Regions from separate parts of the Paenarthrobacter sp. YIM B13468 genome, predicted to be linked through region 2. Evidence: predicted binding sites of a transcription regulator. Region 2 holds the regulator's gene; the other holds the start of a gene.
The links. Region 2 encodes Rex, which represses fermentation and respiration genes when NADH is low (regulators of the CRP and FNR family bind a similar motif). Its sites were predicted from a motif close to CTTGTGAANNNNTTCACAAG; they were not measured.

Region 1 (5,206 bases), on a different contig from region 2:
AGTGACACCGGAAGTTCTTGTTCGGCGGAAGCCAAGTGGCGGCGTCGCCTGCGCCCTTCTTCACATTCTCGGGCCCATCAGCCGCAATCAGGTTCAACGGATCATTTGCCAGCCTTTGGCGTTGCTGCACCGTTAATTGCTTGGCACCCTTCTGCCATGCGTCGGCCAAAGCCACAATGTGGTCGATCTGAACATCAGCGCTGGTGTCCTGACCTCGGCGGAAGGTCACGTGCGCACCCGTGTAGGGTTCCTGGAACTCTCCAGTGGCAACCCTGCATGAGGAGCCGCTGGTGAACTCCACGGACGACAGGTCCCTGCGCAGGATGTCGTTCCTGGTATCGCATCCGTTTCGATCGGCATCCAGCCATGCCTGGCCGAATGCGGTTCGCTCATAGTCTTCCTGGGATGCCCGTCCCTTAACTTCCAGCTGTGCGAGTGCCGCGCTTGCCTTCTCCGCGGGAACGGCCTCGATCCCGGCAATGGGTTTCATCCAAGCGGGATTAAAGACCGGCGCATCACTGGGACCGGAGACCCATGGCTCGGCTGCGTTGAACTGGCCTGTGGTGAAGAACCAAGACAGGCCTGCCGCGAGGGTTGCGGCTACTAATCCTAGAATGGCCCAAGCTTGGCGTGATCGTCTGCGCGCGCGTTTGTAGGCAGACCAGGTGATACTCAAGGGGCTCCGTCCAGTCGGGGTGGGTGGTGTCCTACGAGCGTAGGACACGGCACCGACAGTCAGAGCCGATATTCACAGTGTGTAGGAGAAGTCACACTGCAGTGTGGGGAACTTCCCCGGGTTACTGCTCGCGCATAACGCGCTGGAGGTCTTCAGCAGCCACCTCCAGCAGCGTGCGCAATTGCTGGACGCGCTCGTCGCTGACGTCCCCCGCGGCGTTTGCTGCAATGGCGTGGTCCAGCAGTTTCTGTGCCTGCTTGTGGTTGGCCCGTGCTACATCCAGCGCATGTTCCAGCGTTGTCTCGTGTTCCAAAGTTGATTCATTTTCCATGAACCCATTTTGGTCAGGTTTCCCGGCTGATACCAGTAACTCAGCCGGGAAACCCGTGAATACTTCCGGCTTAGGCGTTCGCTGCCTCAAGCACTGCAATAGGCGCCACGATGTCGCGGGCAGGGAAGGACGGCGGGTTGACGCCGGCCATTTCCTCCATGACACGGACTACCTGGCAGGAGTAGCCGAATTCGTTGTCGTACCAAACGTAGAGAACGAGGTTCTTGTCGTTGGAAATAGTGGCCAGGCCATCAACGATGCCTGCCCGGCGGGAACCGACGAAGTCGGTGGAGACAACGTCCGGAGAGTCGATGTAGTCGATCTGCTTGCGCAACTGCGAGTGCAGCGACATTTCGCGGAGGTAGTCGTTAACCTCATCGCGCGTGGTGCCCTTGGCAAGGTTGAGGTTGAGGATCGCCATGGACACATCCGGGGTAGGTACGCGGATCGCGTTGCCGGTGAGCTTGCCCTGGAGTTCCGGAAGCGCCTTGGCAACAGCCTTGGCTGCACCCGTCTCCGTGATAACCATGTTCAGGGCCGCCGAACGGCCGCGGCGATCGCCCTTGTGGAAGTTGTCGATCAGGTTTTGGTCGTTCGTGAACGAGTGCACCGTTTCAACGTGGCCGTGGATGATACCGAATTTGTCGTTGATGGCCTTCAGCACCGGCGTGATGGCGTTGGTTGTGCACGACGCAGCCGTGACGATCTTGTCGTCATCGGAGATGTCGGACTGGTTGATTCCGTGGACGATGTTCTTCAGATCGCCCTTGCCCGGCGCCGTCAGCAGGACGCGCGCAACACCCTTGCTTTGCAGGTGCTGGGACAGGCCCTCAGCATCGCGCCAACGCCCGGTGTTGTCCACTACCAGGGCATCCTCGATGCCATAGGCGGTGTAGTCCACGGTTGCGGGGTTGTCGGAGTAGATGACCTGGATCTGAACACCGTTGGCGGTGATGGTGTTGGCTTCTTCGTCCACGCGAATGGTTCCTTCAAAGGAACCGTGTACGGAGTCGCGGCGCAGGAGGCTGGCGCGCTTGACGAGGTCATTCTCGGCGCCCTTGCGGACGACGATGGCACGCAGCCGCAGGCCATGCCCGCCACCGGCTTTTTCAATCAGGATGCGGGCCAGGAGGCGGCCGATGCGGCCGAAGCCGTACAGCACGACGTCGGTGCTGGTGCGGTCATCAGCGCCACGCTTTCCGACGATTTCGGCGAGCTCAGACCGCAGGAACTCATCCAAGGAGGTGCCGTGGCCCTCGACGCGGAACTTCTCCGTGAGACGGGCAATGTCGATCGCAGCCGCGCCGAGTTCCAGCTCAGCAAGCGCGTTCAACAGGGGTGCAGTTTCTTCGAGCAGGAGCTCGGTATTGCTCATCCGGCGCGCAAAGCGGTGGGCCTTCAGGATGTTCATGGTCGACTTGTTGATCAAGCTCCGGCCGTGGATGCTCGTGACCACGTTGTTTTCCCGGTACAACCGGCCGATTACCGGAATCATGGCCTCGGCGAGAGCCTCCCGGCCCATCCACTTATCAAGACAAGAATCTGACGTCTGGCTCACAGAACTACCTTCCTTGGGTCAACCACATACGTCCTCGTATGCAGATGGCGGCCGCCCGGAGTAATCCTGCGGCACGAGCACTGGCCGGGCTTCGGTCCGCCCACAGCGCCTTGAACGATTGCAAAGAAAAGACCGCCGGCTGCGAACGCAGTCCCGGCGGCAGAACATCTACGTTCATAACAAGTCTAAGGCGGAAGGGTGCTCTCTTGGGCGCCCGGGGGCGTGAAATCACTCACATGGCAGTCACAATGGACGTCACATGCCTGGGATCTAGGGGCAAATGTGTGGATGGGTTGACCGATACGCCGGGTTCTGTCATCCCGTGCCGTTGCCGGCAAAGGAGTGGCGGCCATCCATCTACGAACGTCGTTGCCGACGCCCTCCAGCAGCCTACCCGGACACTCGGGCGAGCAGCCCTCAAACGTGTCCTGTCTGGCCTTGCTCCGGGTGGGGTTTACCTAGCCTCCCCGGTCACCCAGGGAGCTGGTGGTCTCTTACACCACCGTTTCACCCTTACCTGCCGTGTGCTGATGCAAGCATCACCACGCGCAGGCGGTCTGTTTTCTGTGGCACTGGCCTGCGGGTTACCCCGAGTGGGCGTTACCCACCACCCTGCTCTGCGGAGCCCGGACGTTCCTCGAGCCACTTGCGTGACGCGCGACCGCCTGGTCAACCCATCCGCCGTACAGTCTACCGGCGTCGAGGGTTGCCTCCGTCCCCGGTAATATCGTCTGGTGCTGATTCTGCTGCCGCCTTCCGAAGGCAAGACCCCCGCCGTCAAAGGTCCCGCCGTCGAATGGGAGTCGCTCAGCTTTCCGGAGCTCAACCCGTACCGCGCCAAGGTCCTGGAATCGTTGGGCACGGTTAGCGCGCACGAGGACGCCCTGGCATTGCTTGGCGTCGGCGCCTCGCTGAAGGACGACGTCGAACGTAATACCCGGCTGCATGCGGAACCAGCGGCGCCGGCCCACCAGGTCTACTCCGGAGTCCTGTATGACGCGCTCGGCTTTAATTCCATGACGCCGGCCCAACGACGCAAGGCAACCGAATCGATTTTGGTGGTTTCGGCATTATGGGGTGCCATCGGTTTTGGTGACCATGTGCCGGCTTACCGGCTGTCCATGGGAACGGCACTGCCCGACGTCGGACGCCTCGCCTCGTTCTGGAAGCCGAACCTGAATGCGGCCCTCGCCGAACGGGCTGAAGGAGAATTGCTGGTTGATTGCCGCTCCAGCACGTATGCAGCTGCGTGGGCTCCACCAGCACCGCAAACCGTGACGGTGAATGTTTTCAACGAGGCAAACGGCAAGCGCACGGTGGTCAGCCACTTCGCCAAACACACGCGGGGTGAGTTTGCCAGGCATCTGCTGACCAGGCGTGGCAAGGCGCCCGCAACACCTGATCAACTGCTGAAAGCGGCCACGGAGGTCTGGATGGCGGAACTCGTTTCCGGCACGGCCCGCAAGCCACACGCACTGAATATCATTCTGGGCAGCTAGGTCAGTTCCACTCCGCCGAACGGACCAGGATGCATCCGGAGTCCGGGCAGAAAACGATGTCGTCGTCAGCCGCAGCCTTGACTTCAGCGAGGTCGCCAGGGCTGAGCATCATGCCTGAACCTTCCGATTTACCGTGAAAGAGCCTGGCGGCGCCCACGCCGCGCTTGGCGATCGTCTTCTCATAGACTGCAAGCATTCCGGCGTCGAGGGCCTCCGCGAACGCGGCACGTTGCCCGCGGACCAGGGTTTCCTCGGCGGCGATTTCAGCAATCGCCTCATCCAATTCTGCGCGGATGCCGGCAAATGAACCCTGGATGTCATCCACGATGGCCTGTTGTGCGGCCTGGCGCTCCCGCAGGGTGTCTAAACGCTCCAGGATTTCAAGCTCAACGTCCTCAAGGTCCGAGCGGCGCTTGTTAAGGGATGCGATATCACTCTGAAGCGCCACCAGGTCCTTGGAGAGACCGGTTCCGCTGTTGAGCCTGGCCTCGTCACGTTCGATGCGGGAGGTGACCTGCTCCACGTCCGCTTCGGAACGACGCAGTTCGGCTTCGGCGTCGTGCACCGCCATCTTGGCAGCGCCAAGTTCACCATTGGCTACATTCAGGGCATCCTGCAGGTCAGCTATCCGTGGATCTGTTTCCAGCACCTTCCGGCGGCCGGCCAACGATTTGAGCTTGGCGTCCAGTCCCTGCAGTTCAAGCAATTTCAGTTGTTCTGCCGGTGCTGCTTTCGCCACGCTTACCTCCGCTTGTGTCGCTTCCGGAGCTGGGAATCAGTTCCGGATGGACGGCCACTGTTGAGTGGGTTCGTCCGTGTCTTCTAGACTCTAGTCCCCGCCGGGAGTGAGTATGAAGTCCCAGGGATCGCTATTGGTGCTGCTCACGCGGATCTCGACATCGTAGCCCTGGTCTGTAAGTACATTGCCGAGCGCTTCAGCGGCTACGGGCAGCCACAGCCATTCACTGGCAAAGTGCGAAACGTCAATGAGGTACGGACGGCCGTTGACGGCACCTTCCCGCGCTTCCGACGCCGGGTGGTGCCGCATGTCGGCCGTCACGTAGACATCTGCATGGCTGGCCCTGACGGCATCGAACAAGCTGTCCCCGGCACCACCACAGACGGCGACGCGCCGTAGCAGA
Region 2 (5,206 bases):
CGTTTCAAGTAAATGCATCAACCAGTCAGCCGGGCAAGCAAGCGGTACCTTCCACTACATACAGGAGCAACATCATGATGACCCTTCCCGCCAACGTCACCACCGGCATCTGGACCCTCGACGCTTCCCACAGCGAGATCGGCTTCACCGTCCGCCACGCAGGTATCAGCAAGGTTCGCGGTGTCTTCAAGGACGCCGACGCTACCCTCGAAGTTGGCGAGACGCTGACTGACTCCAAGGTCACCGCAACCATCCGGACGGCCAGCTTTGACTCCGGCGATGTCAACCGCGATGGCCACGTCAAGGGCGAGGACTTCTTCGATGTGGAGAAGTTCCCGGAGATCACCTTCGTCTCCCGCCACGTCAAGGCAAACGGCGACGGCTTCGATCTTGTGGGCGATCTCACCATCAAGGGAGTCACCAGGGAAGTTTCCATCGAAACCGAATTCAACGGTGTCGCAGTGGATCCCTTCGGCAACACCCGTGCAGGCGTCTCCGGCGAAACCACCATCAGCCGCAAGGACTTTGGACTGACGTGGAACGCCGTGCTTGAGGCCGGCGGCGTCCTGGTCAGCGACAAGGTTGTCATCAACCTGGAGCTCGCGTTCATCGCACCGGCAGCTGCCTAGATCAACAGCAGCTTGCACGGGAGTTTGCACGGCAGTCCCGAGTAAACGGCGCCCCGTCACAGTTCCGCTGTGGGGGCGCCGTTTCGCGTACTCAGAAGTCACCCTGCGATTATTCGGCAAACACCCTGTAGTTAGCTGCGAACCGGCTCCAAATCTCCTATGCATCCTTCAACCTGCGGTCTAAAGTGATGCCATGAGTAACCCAGACGAAGCACCACAGCCTCAGCAGCCCGGCTCCCAGCCTCCGCAGCCCGGCAATGTTCCTCCTGCGGGTTACCAACCACCGCAGGGTTACCAACCACCGCAGGGCTACCAGCCGCCGTCGCAACCTGGCCAGTATTCGCAGCCCGGACCGGGTCAGCAGGGCCAGCCAGGTGGTTTCCACTTCGAAATGCCCACCGACGGACCCCGCAACTTCAACGATGTCCTTCCGCAAGGTGGTTTCTCGGGCATCTTCAAGACCATGGGCCTGCCCACCGAGCTCAAAGTGTCCTACTTCATTTGGGTCATCTCGGGACTCCTGGGCCTCCTCTTTGGCCTCATTGGACTTTTCGCCATCATCGCTGCGTTCGCTTTCATGCCAGGAGTTGCGGCACTCCTTCTGGTTCTCCTGATCATCAGCCTTGCTGTTGCAGCCGCCCAGATAGTCCTCGCCATGAAGATGAAGGAAGGCAAGGAATGGGCACGCCTTGCCCTCACCGTCCTTGCCGCGGTTTCCCTGTTGCTCGCCATCTTTGGCTCCATCAACGCCGGCGGACCCGGTGCGGGCCTGGGTGGCAACTGGTTTGGTTTCCTGGTCAGCGCAGTGGCCGTTGTGCTGATGTGGTTGCCGAACTCGCAGCTGTGGTTCAAGGCAGTAAAGGGCGCCGTCTAACCCTCCTGAAGTACCGGCGTCGGGCTCTCATCCAAGCCGCCCTGACAGGTGAACAAGGCCGTGGTGGTCCATTGGACCACCACGGCTTTCATCATGAAGGCGTACGCCATCGTGATGATTTCAGCTCAAGCAGGAAATTCCTGCGTGTGATCATCCGCAGCACCGGACCCCGGAGGTACGGTGGAAGCAGAACCAGGCTGGGGGCAGGGTCTTTTTGCTGATCCCGGCAGCCGTACCAGCAGTCGAACAAGCAAAGGAATGCCATGAGCAACCCTCCATACCCGCCGTCCAACGCCGGGGACGCCAATCCCGGCGATGCCAACACCGGTGATGCCAACAAGGGCGACGCCAACAAGCCTGAGCAGCCGGGCCAGCCATCCATGCCACAGTACGGTCAGCCCTCGGCACCGCAGTATGGTCAGCAGACTCCCCAATATGGTCAGCAGCCCAGCGCTCCGCAGTACGGTCAGCAGTCCCCGGCTGCCCCGCAATATGGTCAGCCCCCGGCTCCCCAGTACGGCCAGCAGACTCCCCAATATGGTCAGCAGGCTCCGCAGTTTGGCCAGCAGCCATCTCCCTACGGTCAGCAGCCGTCTCCCTACGGTCAGCAGGCCCCGCAATACGGCCAGGACACCAACTGGCCCAGCCAGCAGCCAGGGCCTACCACCGTTCCCCAGATGGTCAACATCTCCTTCTGGATGATCATCGCGGCGGGCATCCTCTCCGCCATCAGCTCGCTGATCCTGGCCACCACCGGCTCGGATGCCTTCATCAACTCGATGATGCGGCAGGCCGCACAGCAGGGAACGGAATTCCCCCCAGGCTCCCTGGAAGGCATGCGAGGCGGTCTTGTCGTTGCCGCGATCGTTGGGGCCATCGTGTCCCTTGGCCTCTACGCCTTGGTTGCGTTCCCAGTCCGCAAGGGCAAGAACTGGGCGAGGATCCTCGGCACCGTCTTCGCGGCGATCTCTGTCCTTGGCCTCGCCGGACTGTTCCAGTTCGGGGCCACCTACGGCATCCTGCAGCTCTTGGTGATCCTGCTGGGAGTTGCCGCAATCGTCCTGCTGTACCTGCCGGCGTCGGCTCCGTACTTCCGCAAGCCGCAGCCTTTCGGCAACCCTTACCAGAACCCTTACGGCCGCTAAGCCAACAAGCTTCCTGCCATAACGTCAGCGGGCGCGGACCCGGTAAGGCTATACAGCCTGACCCGGTGTTTGCGCCCGTTGTGCGTGGTAGGCCAGGATCTGCAGCTCGGTGGCCATATCCACCTTGCGGAGGTTCACGTGCGGCGGAACCTGCAGGAGAACCGGAGCAAAGCTCAGGATGCTCCGGATTCCGGCAGCGATGACTCGATCACAGACTTCCTGGGCCACTGTGGCGGGCAAAGCCAGCACCACCATGTTGGTGTGGGTGCGCTCCAGGACACGTTCAAGTTCCGCTGAATCGCTGACCCGCAACCAACCCACCTCGTTGCCGATCACCATGGGGTCTGCATCGAATATAGCCACGACGTCGAAGCCGCGGGACTCGAAGCCGCCGTACCGCGCCAGCGCCTTGCCGAGGTTACCGGCACCGACAATCGCGACCTTCCAGTCGTGCGTCAGGCCAAGGGCTGCGGCAATGTGACGGCTGAGGTACTGGACTTCATAGCCCACGCCGCGGGTCCCGTACGAGCCGACGTAGGAGAGATCCTTACGCAGTGTGGAGGAGCTGACGCCTGAAGCCTCGGCCAACGCATCCGATGACACGCGTTCCACGCCTTCTGCCAGGAGCGAGTTGAGCGCGCGCAAATAGAGAGTCATCCGGGCCACAGCCGCGGGCGGGATCTGCTTGGCGGCAGGTTCGTGGTCCCCGCTTGTTGCCCCCGGGGACGGTTCCAGCGCAGTCACGGTTTTCTCCATTGCGTCGCTTGTTGTTCCACTCTATGGCCCTTGGCCGGACTCAACAAAAGCCGGTACTTCCGGGTAACAGAGTCCTCTGGCCCTCAGCCTTCGAGGACTCTTTTCAAAGTACGGGTCAAGCGCTGCTCGTCGATCTTCCAAAAGTCGCGCTGGACCCCATCCACCAGCACCACTGGAATTTCCTCCGCGTAACGCTGCTGCAGTTCTGCGTTACCGTCGATTGCCTGCTCGGTCCACGGGACGCCCAGTTCCGAGGTAACGCGCTCGACGGCGGCACGCGCCTCCGTGCATAGGTGGCAGTCAGCTTTGGTTAGGAGAACGACGTCGGGAATAGCCATGTCACAACGGTAACCGCCCGAACGCTCTCTCACATCCCACCCCCTCCCGGCCATCCTTCTCTCACATCCCACCCCCCTCCCGACCATCCTTCTCTCACATCCCACCCCCTCCCGGCCATCCTTCTCTCACATCCCACCCCCTCCCGGCCATCCTTCTCTCACATTCCAACCCCCTCCCGGCCATCCTTCTCTCACATTCCAACCCCCTCCCGGCCATCCTTCTCTCACATCCTCTAGGGCAGCCCCCACCGTGCGCCCTCAACGCTGGGCTCTGGCGATTGACTAGACTCAAGGCATGCCCGACGAGAAGAACGCCGCTGTGGTCGCTGATGCCAAAGTGCAGCAGCACACAGGCGAAGCCGCTTTCTTCGACGTCGATAACACGCTGATGAAGGGCGCCAGCCTCTTCCACGTGGCCCGCAAGATGTACGAACGCAAGGCCTTCACACTGTCCCAGGCGGCTGGCTTCGCTTGGAAGCAGTTCAAGTTTGTGATGCGTGGCGAGAACATGGACGACGTCCATGCCGTGCGCGATTCCGCTCTGACCCTGGCGGCCGGGATCACCGTCGAGGACATCAAAGCCCTGGGCGAAGAAGTTTATGACGAAATGATCGAGTCCCGGATCTGGCCTGGGACGAAGGCCCTTGCGGAGCAGCACCTTCGTGTCGGCCGGAGGGTGTGGCTAGTGACCGCCACGCCGATTGAGGTTGCCACAGTCATTTCCACGAGGCTCGGTCTGACAGGCGCGCTGGGAACCGTGGGCGAAGTCCGCGACGGAATGTATACCGGAAAGCTAGTAGGCGACATCCTGCACGGGCCGGCTAAAGCCATCGCGGTCCAACTAGTGGCTGAGCAGGAAGGCTTGGACTTGGATCACTGCTGGGCTTACAGCGACTCCGCCAACGACATCCCGCTGCTCACCATGGTGGGTCACCCCGTGGTGATCAACCCCGACTCCAAGCTGCGCCGGCATGCCCGCGACAACAACTGGCCGGTCTACGATTTCCGGTCCGGACGCCGTGCAGCAACGCTGGGGCTGAAGGCGGCAACCGTGGGTGGCGCCATTTATGGGCTGTGGCGTGGATTCTCAAAGTTCCGCGGCCCCCGCTAACCGTTCTTCTCTCACATCCCGACCCGTTTCCACCGTTCTTCTCTCACATCCCGACCCGCCAGTCGGCGGCCTGTGGATAACTTCTGCACGCTCAGCTGCTTCCAAGGAACAATGCGGGTATGCAGAATTCGCTACTCAACCCATCAAGCCCGGTCTTGGGGCCCTTCAGCCTGAACGAAGCCAAAGCAGCGGGCATCGATCCCTCAGTCATTTGGCGCAACAGCAACATCGTTCCCGTTAGCCGTGGCTTATACCGGCCAAGTGATTGGGATTTCGACCTTGCGTCAGCGGCCCGTTCCCTCTCGTCAGCCAGCCCTGGCGCTTGGATCTCCCACACAACTGCCGCCAGGCTC

Region 1: a site for Rex is predicted at 2,785-2,804, ahead of ACFX4T_RS24820 (glyceraldehyde-3-phosphate dehydrogenase). Genes of this name have one in related genera too.

Annotation. Positions count from the first base shown of each region.
Region 1 covers NZ_JBHZPI010000040.1:6,310-11,515, reverse strand. The annotation lists gene ACFX4T_RS24830 (HNH endonuclease family protein) at 1-676, opposite strand, end outside; gene ACFX4T_RS24825 (hypothetical protein) at 798-1,007, opposite strand; gene ACFX4T_RS24820 (glyceraldehyde-3-phosphate dehydrogenase) at 1,078-2,565, opposite strand; RNA gene rnpB (RNase P RNA component class A) at 2,851-3,242, opposite strand; gene ACFX4T_RS24810 (YaaA family protein) at 3,300-4,064, shown strand; gene ACFX4T_RS24805 (zinc ribbon domain-containing protein) at 4,066-4,803, opposite strand; gene ACFX4T_RS24800 (Nif3-like dinuclear metal center hexameric protein) at 4,894-5,206, opposite strand, start outside.
Region 2 covers NZ_JBHZPI010000018.1:106,178-111,383, reverse strand. The annotation lists gene ACFX4T_RS17265 (YceI family protein) at 78-629, shown strand; gene ACFX4T_RS17260 (hypothetical protein) at 823-1,503, shown strand; gene ACFX4T_RS17255 (hypothetical protein) at 1,767-2,648, shown strand; gene ACFX4T_RS17250 (redox-sensing transcriptional repressor Rex) at 2,697-3,404, opposite strand; gene ACFX4T_RS17245 (glutaredoxin family protein) at 3,488-3,742, opposite strand; gene ACFX4T_RS17240 (HAD family hydrolase) at 4,038-4,853, shown strand; gene ACFX4T_RS17235 (DUF559 domain-containing protein) at 4,973-5,206, shown strand, end outside.